4 regions of the Microbispora sp. ATCC PTA-5024 genome follow, and region 2 is predicted to be linked to each of the others. Evidence: riboswitches for the same ligand, from Rfam matches in the RefSeq annotation. Region 2 holds a riboswitch; each other region holds the start of a gene.
The links. A riboswitch is a leader RNA that binds a small molecule or an ion and turns the genes downstream of it on or off. The one in region 2 is predicted to bind cyclic di-AMP.
Positions count from the first base shown of each region.

Region 1: another riboswitch for cyclic di-AMP. It lies ahead of MPTA5024_RS19015 (C40 family peptidase); the one in region 2 lies ahead of MPTA5024_RS09545 (C40 family peptidase).
Region 3: another riboswitch for cyclic di-AMP. It lies ahead of MPTA5024_RS01875 (CHAP domain-containing protein); the one in region 2 lies ahead of MPTA5024_RS09545 (C40 family peptidase).
Region 4: another riboswitch for cyclic di-AMP. It lies ahead of MPTA5024_RS02500 (glycoside hydrolase family 25 protein); the one in region 2 lies ahead of MPTA5024_RS09545 (C40 family peptidase).

Region 1 is NZ_KI866523.1:1,401,244-1,404,229, forward strand. Features, by position in the region: gene MPTA5024_RS19010 (helix-turn-helix transcriptional regulator) at 1-677, shown strand, start outside; gene MPTA5024_RS19015 (C40 family peptidase) at 774-1,313, opposite strand; cyclic di-AMP (ydaO/yuaA leader) riboswitch at 1,406-1,565, opposite strand; gene MPTA5024_RS19020 (helix-turn-helix domain-containing protein) at 1,932-2,510, shown strand; gene MPTA5024_RS19025 (hypothetical protein) at 2,523-2,986, opposite strand, start outside.
Region 2 is NZ_KI866522.1:2,153,577-2,156,562, forward strand. Features, by position in the region: gene MPTA5024_RS09540 (hypothetical protein) at 1-601, opposite strand, end outside; gene MPTA5024_RS09545 (C40 family peptidase) at 757-1,305, opposite strand; cyclic di-AMP (ydaO/yuaA leader) riboswitch at 1,376-1,540, opposite strand; gene MPTA5024_RS09550 (C40 family peptidase) at 1,857-2,819, opposite strand; gene MPTA5024_RS09555 (NYN domain-containing protein) at 2,956-2,986, opposite strand, start outside.
Region 3 is NZ_KI866522.1:409,047-412,032, reverse strand. Features, by position in the region: gene MPTA5024_RS01880 (MFS transporter) at 1-1,120, shown strand, start outside; gene MPTA5024_RS01875 (CHAP domain-containing protein) at 1,187-1,873, opposite strand; cyclic di-AMP (ydaO/yuaA leader) riboswitch at 1,888-2,021, opposite strand; gene MPTA5024_RS01870 (SDR family NAD(P)-dependent oxidoreductase) at 2,682-2,986, shown strand, end outside.
Region 4 is NZ_KI866522.1:552,321-555,306, forward strand. Features, by position in the region: gene MPTA5024_RS02495 (alpha/beta fold hydrolase) at 1-467, shown strand, start outside; cyclic di-AMP (ydaO/yuaA leader) riboswitch at 660-797, shown strand; gene MPTA5024_RS02500 (glycoside hydrolase family 25 protein) at 809-1,618, shown strand; gene MPTA5024_RS02505 (NADPH-dependent FMN reductase) at 1,766-2,362, shown strand; gene MPTA5024_RS02510 (EstA family serine hydrolase) at 2,399-2,986, shown strand, end outside.

The DNA of each region.
Region 1 (2,986 bases), on a different contig from region 2:
TCCGGCGGGTACTGCCCCAGCGGCTCGCCCGCAGGCTCGACGTCGTGCTCGAATCCCTCGCCTTCACGGCTCCGCCCGGCGACGTCGCCGTCCCGGAGACCGCGGTCCTGCTCACGATCGCGGACGCGGTGCGCCACCGTCGGCCGATCTCGATCAGGTACGTCGCCGCCGACGGCCGGCGCAGCGAACGCACGCTGCACGCGTACGGGCTCGTCGCCCATTCGGGCCGGTGGTACGTCACGGGGGCGGATCCCGGCATCGGCGAGGACCGGATCTTCCGGCTGGATCGCATCGCGGACGCGAGGACACTGCCCGGCTCGTTCGAGACGCCCGCCGGACTCGACCCGGCGCAGCGCGTCCTGTCAGGGCTCGCCACGGCTCCGTACCGGCATGAGGTGGTTCTGCGGATCCAGGGGACGGTCGACCAGATCCGCACCCGGCTCCCCGCCGGTGTCGCGACTGTGGAGGAACGCCCGCCCGCGGACGGCGCGGGTCACGAGACCGACGGCTGGCTCCGCGTCGAGGTGCGGGCAGAGCGTCTCGACTGGCTGCCCTCGGTGCTCGCGTCGCTCGACCGGCCGTTCGTCATCGAGCGACCGGACGAACTGCGCGGCCTCGTCATGGCGCTCGCCGAACGGCTCGCGGCCTCCGCTCGCAGGGAGGCGCCCCGCGCGTGACCTCGTCCCCCGGGGACCGGACGTCGTGCCCCTCGGCGGAGACGCCCTGACCGGGGCAGGCGTCAGGACGTCTCCGCCGGGGGATGTCACCCAGGGTCAGACCCCGGGGCGTACGGCGGTGGTGAAGTTGCTCCTCCAGTAGCCCTTGAGGGGGTCGATGCTGACCACCGCACCGCTGTGCGGGGCGTTGATCACCTTCTTGTGGCCGATGTACATGCCCACGTGGCCGCCGCCGCTGGTGAAGATGAGGTCGCCGGGCTTGAGATGCGCCAGGGACACCTTCTTCTTGACGGCGCTGAGCATCTCCCAGGTCGTACGCGGGAGCTTGACGCCGGCCTTGCGCCAGGCGAACTGGACCAGCCCCGAGCAGTCGAACGCCCGGGGGCCTGTGGCGCCCCATACATAGGGGTCGCCGAGTTGCTTTCTGGCCACCTCGATGGCGCGTTCGGCCTTCTGCTGCTGAAGAGCTGACTTGCTGAGCGTCGTGTTCGCGGACGCCTCAGCCGCGGGCGCCTCACCGGCGTACGGGGCGACCCCGGTGAGGATCGGGGCGGCGGGCTCGGGCGGGATGGGCGACAGGACCGGGGGCGGGGCTGTCACCGTCGCCGTGGCGGCGGCCGCGGGCAGTGCGCTCAACGCCCCTGCGGAGGCGGTGAGCGCGGCGCCACCCAGCGTGACGATGGCGATGCGGAGCAGGGTGGTGGGGTTGGTAGACAGGGATCTCTCCTCGAGTCTTCCGCTTGCGCCTACCGGGTTAGCTGACGGATTCGGGCAGGGAAGACGCCCTACGGCGCATGGCGCGCCGATTCACCCCAGACCTTCGGGCGAAGGTCGACTGGTTCCCCGGTTCCGTGCCTCCTTGCTGCACGGATTCGGCGATCACCGGCGCCCAGGGGGGCGGAGAGGACGTGGCGGCGGTGACGGTGGATGTTCGGTTTCCAACCCGGCAGGGCCGGGTTCCGCGATGGCCGCGCCACGGGGACGCCGCCGTCGTAGGGCAAGGAAACTACCAAGTAGCGCCATATTGCCGCAAAGGGGTGCAAACCGGTAAGGAGACCGTAAAAAGGATCAAAAGGAAGAATTCGCAGGTCAGGGCACGTGATGTGGTGACAAAAGTGATGCTCGTCACATCGACATCCCCAGCTGTGGCAGAGGCGACCGCTCGGGCCTTCAAGGGGGGGACGGCGAGCGGCGGTCTCGGGCGACACGCCGGACGCGTCCAGATCTGCCGATTCGACAAGTAGCATTGCCGACATGGCAAACGACGACGCCGTGGTCCTGGCCTCCGTGGGCCCGCGGCTGCGTGCGCTGCGCAAGAAGCGCGGCAGCACCCTGAGCCAGCTCGCGGAGTCCACCGGCATCTCGGTCAGCACGCTGTCGCGTCTCGAGTCCGGTGAGCGCAAACCCACACTGGAGCTGCTGCTGCCGCTCGCGCGGGCCTACCAGGTGCCGCTCGACGAGCTCGTCGGCGCGCCGCCGGTCGGTGACCCGCGGGTGCGGATGAAGCCGATCCACCGCGACAACTCGACGATCATGCCGCTGACCCAGCATCCCGGCGGGCTGCAGGCGTTCAAGATGATCATCGCGGTCGACCGCTGCGACCCCGAACCGCGTACGCACGAGGGCTACGAGTGGTTGTACGTGCTCAGTGGAAGGCTGCGGCTGGTGCTCGCCGAGCACGACGTCGTGCTCAAGGTGGGGGAGGCGGCGGAGTTCGACACCCGCCTGCCGCACTGGTTCGGCAGCACGGGAGAGGGGCCGGTGGAGGTGCTCAGCCTGTTCGGGGCGCAGGGGGAGCGGATGCACGTCCGGGCGAAGCCTCGCGGCGCGTAGTCCGGCGGGCCGTCACAGCATGGCCGGCGCCCGCGACGGCGACGGGGTGCGCACCCGTGCCACCGGCGCGAGGGCGAGCACAAGCAGCGCGGCGGCCAGAGGGATCAGATCCTTGCTCACCAGCGGGATCACGGCCTGGGCGAGCACCAGCGCGGGGCTCCACCAGGGCACGGAACGCCGTGCGGCGAGCAGTGTCGTCAGGACCAGCAGGCCCACGTAGAACACCTGCGGCACGACCGTGTACACGAGGGGGTCGACCCCGGGCACGGCCTTGACGGCCTCGAACCGCGGGCCCATCGCCTCGTGGTCGGCGGACAGGAACCCGACGACCAGGTCGATCGTGAACTGCACGGCCAGTGACAGCGCCCCGGCGAGGCCCATCGCGTAACCCGCGGTGGCCGCGGCGCCCCCGGTCAGCTTCCACAGCCTGTGCATGACGGGGACGAAGAGGATCAGCCCGGCCAGGAAGCACAGGT
Region 2 (2,986 bases):
CGGCGGCGACCGCCGCGACCGGCAGTCCGCTGTCCTTGTAGCCCACGTAGTCGGCGAACCCCTCGACCAGCCAGGCCGGCACGCCGGCGTGGACGGCCGCCCCGGTGGCCACATGGGTGAGCTCGTGGGTGAGGACGATCTGACGGCCGGCCCGCGACAGCCGGGCGAAGCCGGACGGCTCCACGATCACACGGTCCGCCCCGGCGAGCGCCGCCAGCCCCTCGACCCGGGCAGGCGCGGCCAGCGCGGCCGCCTCCGCGTCGGTGGCCGGGACCAGGACCACCGCGTCGACCGGCCGCCCCCACACCCGGGCGACCGCGCGGCTCCCCCGGTCGGCCAGCACGGCGAGGCCGGCGACGAGGGCCGCCGGGCGGCCGACGACGACCGCGTGCTCGCCGCGGGCGACCGAGGCGCCGGTCCACATGGCGGGGTGTTCCCGGGCGATCGAACGGGCCAGCGGAAGCAGCCGGTCCGCGGGCGCGGCCGCGGCCGTGAGCCCGGCCAGCGCGACGGCGGCAGTCCCGGCGAGCAGCGCCCGGACCCCGCCCCGCCGCGCACCCGCCCGTACGGGCGGTCGCGGGCGGTGGTCGGGCGGGCGCATGGCGAGCATCGTAGTGAGCCGGCCCGGCGACCCCCGGCCCGGCGACGCCCCGATATGCCATGGCCCCGGCGTGGCGAGCCGGCCCGGCGACGCCCGGACATGCCGCGGCCCCGCCCACCGGAAGGTGGACGGGGCCGGGGCATGGACGCCTGAGGTCAGGCGCCCGGACGGACGGCGCCCGCGAAGGTGCGCCTGCGGTAGGAATCGAGCTTGTCGATCCTGACCCGCGCTCCGGTGTGCGGCGCGTGGATCATCTTGCCGTGCCCGACGTACATGCCCACGTGCCCGCCGCCGCTGCTGAAGATGAGGTCGCCGGGCTTGAAGTGCCCCCAGGAGACCTTCTTCCTCACGGCGCCGCGGATGGACCACGTCGTGCGCGGCAGCCGTACGCCCGCCTTGCGCCAGGCGTACTGGACGAGGCCGGAGCAGTCGAACGCGCGCGGGCCGGTGGCTCCCCACCGGTACGGCGCGCCGATGTGGCTCTCGGCCGCACTCACCGCTCGCCGAGCCTTGGTCCGCTGGAGGGCGGCCCTGCTCAGCTTCACCTTCCTCTTCGAGACGGCCTTCGCGGCCGAGGCCGTCTTCGTCGAGGCCGTTCTGGAGACGGCCGTGGCGGACGTCTCCGTGGCCACCTTGGTGACCGTCACTGTCACCGAGTCCGCCGCCGCCGGCTGGGTGCCGACGGCCCCCATGGACGCCGTCAAGGCGACGCCTCCAAGGGTGATGCGGGCAAGACGGGACAGACTAGCGGGGGTGGTAGACAGGATCTCTCCTCGGTTCTTCCGCTTGCGCCTACCGGGTTAGCTGACGGATTCGGGCGGGGAAGTCGCCCTACGGCGCTGGAACGCGCCGATTCACCCCGTGACCCTCCACACCGGAAGGTCGAGTGGTTCCCCGGCTCCGTGCCTCCTGACTGCACGGACTCGGCAGGTCACCGCGCCCAGGGGCCCCTGCACGGGGTTGTAGGCGTTGGCGGCGGTGACGGATCGATTCGGCGGAGATCAGCTGGACGGCCGATGCCCGCCGTGGCGGCGTTTCGTGCTCGCCGCGGCCCAGAAGCTACCGAGGGGTTCCGGCGTTCGGCAAAGCCCGGACGCCGAATGAAGATCGAAATAACAGAACGGCAAAGAGAAAACCGCAGGATACCCACGTCACATTTACATAAATGTGACTCTGCTCACATTTGCCGAATCAGACCCTGAAAACGGTCACAGGAGTCACTGCCGTACCACTGATATGTGATCTTCCGGCCCGCCTACGGGCGGACGGCACCGATCGGGTGGTACTCGGCGAGTGTGACAATCTTCACAACGTCGCCGGTCTGCGGGGCGTGGACGACCTTCCCGTCCCCCGCGTACATGCCCACGTGGCCGAAGCCCGCGTGGAAGAGGAGATCGCCCGGCTGGAGGTCGTCGAGCGGCACCCGCCGGCTCGCGCCCCACGCCCACTGCTCGTAGCTGGTCCTGGGCAGGCTCACCCCGGCGGCGGCCCAGGACGCCTGGACGAGGCCGGAGCAGTCCCAGGAGCCCGGGCCGGTGCCCCCGTAGCGGTAGGGCTTGCCGACCTGCTTGTAGGCGAACTGCAGGGCCGCGAGCGCGTCGCCGGAGGCGGGCCCCCGGTAGGAGACGCCGGCGCTGTTCGGGTCGCCCACGTTGTACGCGCCCAGCGAGCGCAGCAGCTTGGTCTGCTCGCTGACGAGCCGCTCGACCTTGTCCTTCTGGTCGCGCAGGTCGGTCTTCACCTGGGCGGCCTGGTCGTACAGCGTCTTCTTCCTGTCGCGCTGCTGCTTGAGGCCCTTGATCGCGTCCTCGTACTCCTCGAGCCGCTTGGCCCTCTCCTGGGAGATCTGGTCGAGGGCGGCCAGGCTGCTGAGCATCGACTCCGGGTCGGGGCTGTACAGCACGTTGCCCCACGAGCCCATGTCGCCGACCTGGTAGGTGTTGACCGCCAGGGAGACCAGGCCGCTGCGCAGGGCCTCGACCCGGCTGTTCTGCTTCTTGTAGTCGTCGTTCAGCGCGGCGTACTGCTTCCTGGCCTTCTTCCACTTCTCGTCGGCCGCGTTGTACCGGTCCACGAGCTGGTCGGCCTGGTCGTTCAGCTTCTTCAGCTTCGCCTTCGCCTGCGCGACGGTGGGCTTGGGATCCGCCTGCGCGCCCGTCACCGGCAGCAGCAGAACCACGGCGGCCAGGCCCGCGGCCACCGGTACACGCCCTCGCACTCAGGCCCCCTGGGGAATAGACCTAAACCTGCGGCGCGACTCTATCCAGGCGATCTTGTAGCTTCAACCTATTCGCAGGTATTCGCGGCAATCATCACGTTCGGCGAGCGGAACGTCACGATCCGCCGGTACGGGATCAGCCGCGGCCGAGGCGGCGCAGCAACAGC
Region 3 (2,986 bases), 1.7 Mb from region 2:
CGGCGGCATGACCCTCGGCCCGCTCGTCGGCGGGCTGCTGCTAGAGCACTTCTGGTGGGGCTCTGCGTTCCTGCTCGGCGTGCCGTTCATGGTGGTCCTGCTGGTCGCGGGGCCGATCCTGCTGCCCGAGCACCGCGACCCGGCCGCCGGGCGGCTCGACCCGGCCAGCGTGGCGCTCTCGCTGGGCGCCATCCTGCCGGTCGTCTACGGGCTCAAGGAGCTGGCCAGGAACGGCCTGCACGCCGTGCCCGTGCTGGCCGTCGTGGCCGGGGCGGCCGTGGCCGTGGTGTTCGTCCGGCGCCAGCGCCGTCTGACCAGCCCCCTGCTCGACCTGCGGCTGTTCCGGAACCCGGTCTTCACCATGGCACTGGCCGTCGGACTGCTCGGCGGGATCGTCATGGCCGGGATCTCGCTGATGTCGACGCTCTACCTGCAGACCGTCGCCGGGCTGTCCCCGATGGGCGCGGGCCTGTGGCTGGCCCCGCAGAACGTCGCGATGGTCGCCGCAACCGTGGTCGCCCCCGTCCTCGCCCGCCGCCTCCCCCCGGCGTACGTGATCGCGCTCGGCCTGGCGATCGCGGCGGTGGGGCTGCTCGTGCACACCCAGGTCGCCGGGGTGGGACTGCTGGTGATCGGGCTGGTGCTCGCCTCCTTCGGCGTCGCCCTGCCCATGTCGCTGACGATGAGCCTGCTCCTCCGCTCGGCTCCGCCGGAGAGGGCCGGGTCGGCCGCGTCGCTGTCGGAGACGGGCGGCGAGTTCGGGGTGGCGGTCGGCGTCGCCGCGATGGGCAGCCTCGGCGCCCTCGTCTACCGCAGCCACCTCGCGCTGCCGGCGGGCCTGCCGGCCCAGACGGCCGAGGCGGTGAAGGGCGGCGTCGCCGCCGCGGTCGCCTCAGCCCGCGAGCTGCCCGCCGCGCTCGGCGCCGACGTGCTCGACGCGGCCCGGGCCGCGTTCACCAGCGGCCTCCACGTGGTCGCCGCCGTCGGCGCCGTGATCTTCATGGGCACCGCCGTCCTCGCCGCGGTCGTGCTCAGGGGCAGGACCGGGGACGGCGGGACGGCCCCCGCCGCGCAGGCCCCTATCCAGGACCCGGCCCTGGAGCCGGCCGGGGTCGGCTGAACCCGGGCGGATGCGAAGGAAGCGCGCACCGAGAGTGGTGCGCGCTTCCCCTGTGTGCGGTCCCGGTCAGGAAGCGGGGTAGTACGGGTAGCCGTACCCCGCGACGGAGTCCGTCGGCCTGGTGCGGACCTCGACGGCGCCGTTGCCCGTGTTGCCCTCGACGGTCTTGATCGTTCCGTCGCCGTTGTCCTTGATGACGAAGCCAACGTGGTCGATGTCGTCGATCGACTTGCTGCCGTTCCAGGCGAAGAACACCACGGCCCCGGGCTTGGGAACGTTCCCCCAGCGGCCGTGCTGGGAGAACCAGCGGGCGTGCTCGACCGTGTAGGAGTCCCAGCCCATGACGGGCGTGATGCCCAGCTTCTGGCCCACCCAGGAGACGAACATGTCGCACCACGGGGCGTTGAGGTAGGCCGACAGCTTGCCGCCGTCCCGGGCCAGCGTCTGCCGGGCGCGGGGAGTGGACATGTACCACTGCTGGAACTTGGTTCCGCCGCCGTAGGCGTTCTCGCTGATGCCCACCTGGCTGGACGCGAGCTTGATGACGTCGGCCGGGCCCACCTTGGGAAGCGTGGCCGCCGCCTGGGCGAGGGGGTCGACGGCGGTGCCGCCGTTGCCCGCGGGCTCCACGGCGTGCGCGGCGTCGGCGTGCGCGGCGTCGGCGTGCGCCGTCAGCGACGCGGTACACACACCGGCACTGGCGACGACACCCGTGACGAGTGCGGCACGGAGACAGGTCTTAAGGGCGTGCATGCTGGGGTCTACTCCCTTGCTTCCTTGCCGCCTACCGGGTTAGCTGACGGGTTCGGGCTGGAAGTGGCCCTACGGCACAGGTGCCGATTCACCCCAGGAGAGGTGGGTCCCCGGCTCCGCGCGGACGCGGATTCGACGGCCGGGCGGCATCCCGGAGCCGGGAGGCCGCGTCGGTTTTGAGGTGGGCACCCTTGACCGAGAATTGGACAGGTATGCCCTGAGCTGCCTAAAAGGTAATAGCTACACCGAAACCGGTCAAGTAAGGACAAGTCAGGTTTTACGTGCGATAGGGTCCGCAAACTCTCCCGCAAACCCACCCCTTGGACGGGCCGGCGGCATGCGTCCGGCGGATGGCGGCAGAGGGAATACCCGCGCGGCCCGCATAGCGATCATGGACTTCCGCCATGGCATCCCGCGCCTCCGATGCCCGGCCGGTGTCCCGCCGGTCGGCGCCATGGCCGGTACGGCCGGGGTTTCCGCCGGCGGCCGGGCACAGCCGCCGGTGCGCGTCGCCCTCAGCCGTCCCACCTTCCGGGATGACGTGTGCCCGCACTGTGAGACGGCCTCTCGGCCGGTGATCCCGGCGCCGGTCGCCGGCCCCTCACCGGATCCGGTCGCCACCACCCCTCGGCGCCGCCCTGCGGGGGCCGAATTCTTTACGTACGGGTAACGGCGACGGCACGGGTCCCAGCAGGTCATCCGGCTGACTGTCCCTGCCGACCCCAGGAAGACAGGGGCCTACCCACGTCCTCGCGTACGGGCCGAGGCTCTCATCCGTAACCCGGCATCCGACGCGAAAGGCATCACGATGACCATCACCCTCGTCACCGGCGGCACCAGGGGCCTGGGGCGCGAGACCGCCCGCCGTCTCACCGCCCTCGGCCACACCGTCTACCTCGGCGCTCGCGACGCGGAGCGCGGCCGGACCGCGGCCGCCGACCTCGGCGCCCGGTGGCTGCGGCTCGACGTGACCGACGACGACTCCGTCGCCGCCGCGGCGGCCGAGCTCGGCGAGCGGGAGGGCCGGCTCGACGTGCTGGTCAACAACGCGGGCGTCTTCGAGGGCATGGCGACGCCCGAGGAGGCCGGGGTGGCCGAGGCGCGGCCCGTGTT
Region 4 (2,986 bases), 1.6 Mb from region 2:
TGTGGGACGTGATGCACGGCGTCACCGCGGCAGTCGGTTTCCACCTCTACCTCATGGCCCAGCCGCCGGGCCTGCCGGAGCGGATGATCGGCGCCACCGCGGACGCGTTCTTCGGCCACTTCCTCGATCAGTGGAGCGCCGACCCACGAGCGGTCCCGGCCGACGTCCGCGCCGCCTACCTCGACGCCTGCCGCGCGGCGGTGCCCTCGATCGTGGCCGACTACCGCGCGTCCGCCGGCGTGGACGTCGAGCACGACCGGGCCGACCGGGACGCCGGCACCCGGCTGCGGATGCCCGTCGCCGTGCTGCAGCAGGACTGGGGCTCCGCCCTCGGCTACGACGCCGCCGCCCTGTGGCGCGCGTGGGCGCCCGACCTGGAGCACAGCACGGTCGCCTGGGGCCACTTCATGGCGGAGGAGGCCCCGGACGAGGTCGCCGGGGCCCTGCGGACCCTGCTCGCCCGCTGAACCCCCGGGGAATGAGGATCATTCGGGCACCGTCCAGATCGTTCCTTACTGAGTAGTTTGTCCTATTTACACCTTTCTGGGATTGTGTGTACCTTTAGTCAACGCCGGTATGCGGAACGATGTCCTCTCCGTCGTATCCCTTGCCGGCACGTTGCCCGGACCGCGCGCTTCCGTGGGACCCCGTCCCGTCGGAGCGCGCGGCCGCCGAATCCGCGTCTCGCGGAGCCGGGGACCCACCTCTTCCGGGGTGAATCGGAGCGCGACCGCGCCCCGTAGGGCACTTCCTGCCCGAACCCGTCAGCTAACCCGGTAGGCGGCATGGAAGAAGGAGTCAACCCCACATGCCCACCCATCGGCTCAGCTGGGCCGCCCACTCGCTGAAACAGCGGCTGGGCTCGTCCCGTCCCGCCCTCGCCGGCGCGACCCTGGCCCTGTCCGCGGCCCTGGCGGCCGGCACGGCCGCCGCCGTCCCCGCTCTCATGGCGGGACCGGCGCACGCCGCCACCCGCGACGCCGCGAACCCGGCGGGCAACGGCGCCGACCACGACTGGAAGGCCGGGTCGGCCCGGGCCGCCACCACCTACGGGCAGGACGTCTCAGGATACGAGGCCGACCACGACTGGAAGGCCAGCCCGGCCCAGTTCGGCATCATCAAGGCCACCGAGGGCCTCGACTTCGTCGACCCCGCCTTCGCCCGCCACTGGGCCGAGCTGGCCAAGAAGGGCATCGTGCGCGGTGTCTACCACTACGGCCACCCCTCGAACGACCCCGTCGAGGAGGCCGACTACTTCCTGTCGGTGGTGAACCGGCAGCCGGCCCGCCCCGGCGACCTGCTGGTGCTGGACCTCGAGACGACCGACGGGGAGTCGGTCCAGCACGTGAACGCCTGGGCGAAGACGTGGCTGGCCCACGTGAAGGAGAAGACGGGCGTCACCCCGATGTTCTACAGCGGGTGGAACTTCGCCGACCGCTACGGCCATGGGCTCGGCCAGTACCCGCTGTGGGTGGCCTACTACGGCATCCCGAAGGGCTCGGTCACGCCCCCGGCTGACTGGAAGACCTGGGTCATCCACCAGTACACGGACACGCCCATCGACCAGAACGTCTCCTCGCTGACGCCCGACCAGCTGCGCGCGCTCGGCCGTCACTGAGGCCCTCACCGAGGCCGTCAGTAAGGCCGTCATGCGGTCGCCGGTTGACGCCGGGAGCGCGGCCTCCCGGCAGACCGGCGTAAACAGACCGTAAACCCCCTCGGGCACGATCGTCGTACTGGACGGACAGCCCGAGGGAGGCCGCAGATGCCGGAGACACGGGACGGCACGCCGTTGCGGGTGGCGGTCATCATCGGCAGCACCCGCAACGGCCGGTTCGGCCCGACGGCCGCCGCCTGGTTCGCCGCACGGGCGCGGCGGCGCCGCGAGCTCGAGCTCGACGTGATCGACCTGGCCGAGGCGCGGCTGCCCGACACCCTCACCGACCACGACGAGGCCGTGCCCGACCGCGTACGGGCGCTGGGCCCGCGCCTCACGGCGGCCGACGCCTTCGTGGTGGTGACGCCCGAGTACAACCGGAGCTTCCCGGCTCCGCTGAAGACCGCCATCGACTGGTACTACGAGGAATGGCAGGCCAAGCCCGTCGCCTTCGTCGCGTACGGCAGGGAGTCGGGCGGCCTGCACGCGGCCGCGCAGCTGCGGGAGGTGTTCGGCGAGCTGCACGCGGTGCCCGTCCAGGCCGTCGTCAGCCTGCCGTGCTACTGGGAGCTGTTCGCGGCCGACGGCAGCTGGCCGCTGCCTACCGCGGCCTGCAACACCGCCGTGACCACTGTGCTGGACGAGCTGACCTGGTGGGCGTACGCGCTGCGCGACGCCCGCGCCAGGACCCCCTACACGCGCTGACGCGCGTATCCCCCAAGCCCTGGAAGGAACACCGGGATGAACGATGTTCAGCGGCAGGTGCAGGACGCCGTCGACCAGTTGGTCGAGTCGGGCGCGGAGCGCGGGCTCCAGGTCGCCGTGTACCGGCACGGAGACCTCGTGGCCGACGCCGTCGCCGGCGTCGCCGACGCGGAGACCGGACGCCCCGTCACCGCCGGCACTCCTTTTCACGTCACCTCCACCGGCAAGGGGGTGACCTCCGCCGTCGTCCACGTGCTCGTAAAGCAGGGCGTCCTCGGGTACGACACGCGGATCGCCGACCTGTGGCCCGAGTTCGCCGCGCACGGCAAGGAACGGGCGACGGTCAGGGACGCGCTCACCCACGCGGTGGGCGTGCCGGGCCTGCCCGTGGAGACCACGCCCGAGGACCTCACCGACTGGGACGGCATGTGCGCGGTCATCGCGGACGCCGCGCCCTGGTGGGAGCCGGGGACCAGGACCGGCTACCACCCCCAGTCGTACGGCTTCATTGTTGGAGAGATCGTGCGGCGCGCCACCGGGCGGCCGATCTCGCGGGTGCTCAGGGAGGAGGTGGCCGGGCCGCTCGGCGTCGCGGACGAGATGTTCTTCGGCGTCCCGGAGTCG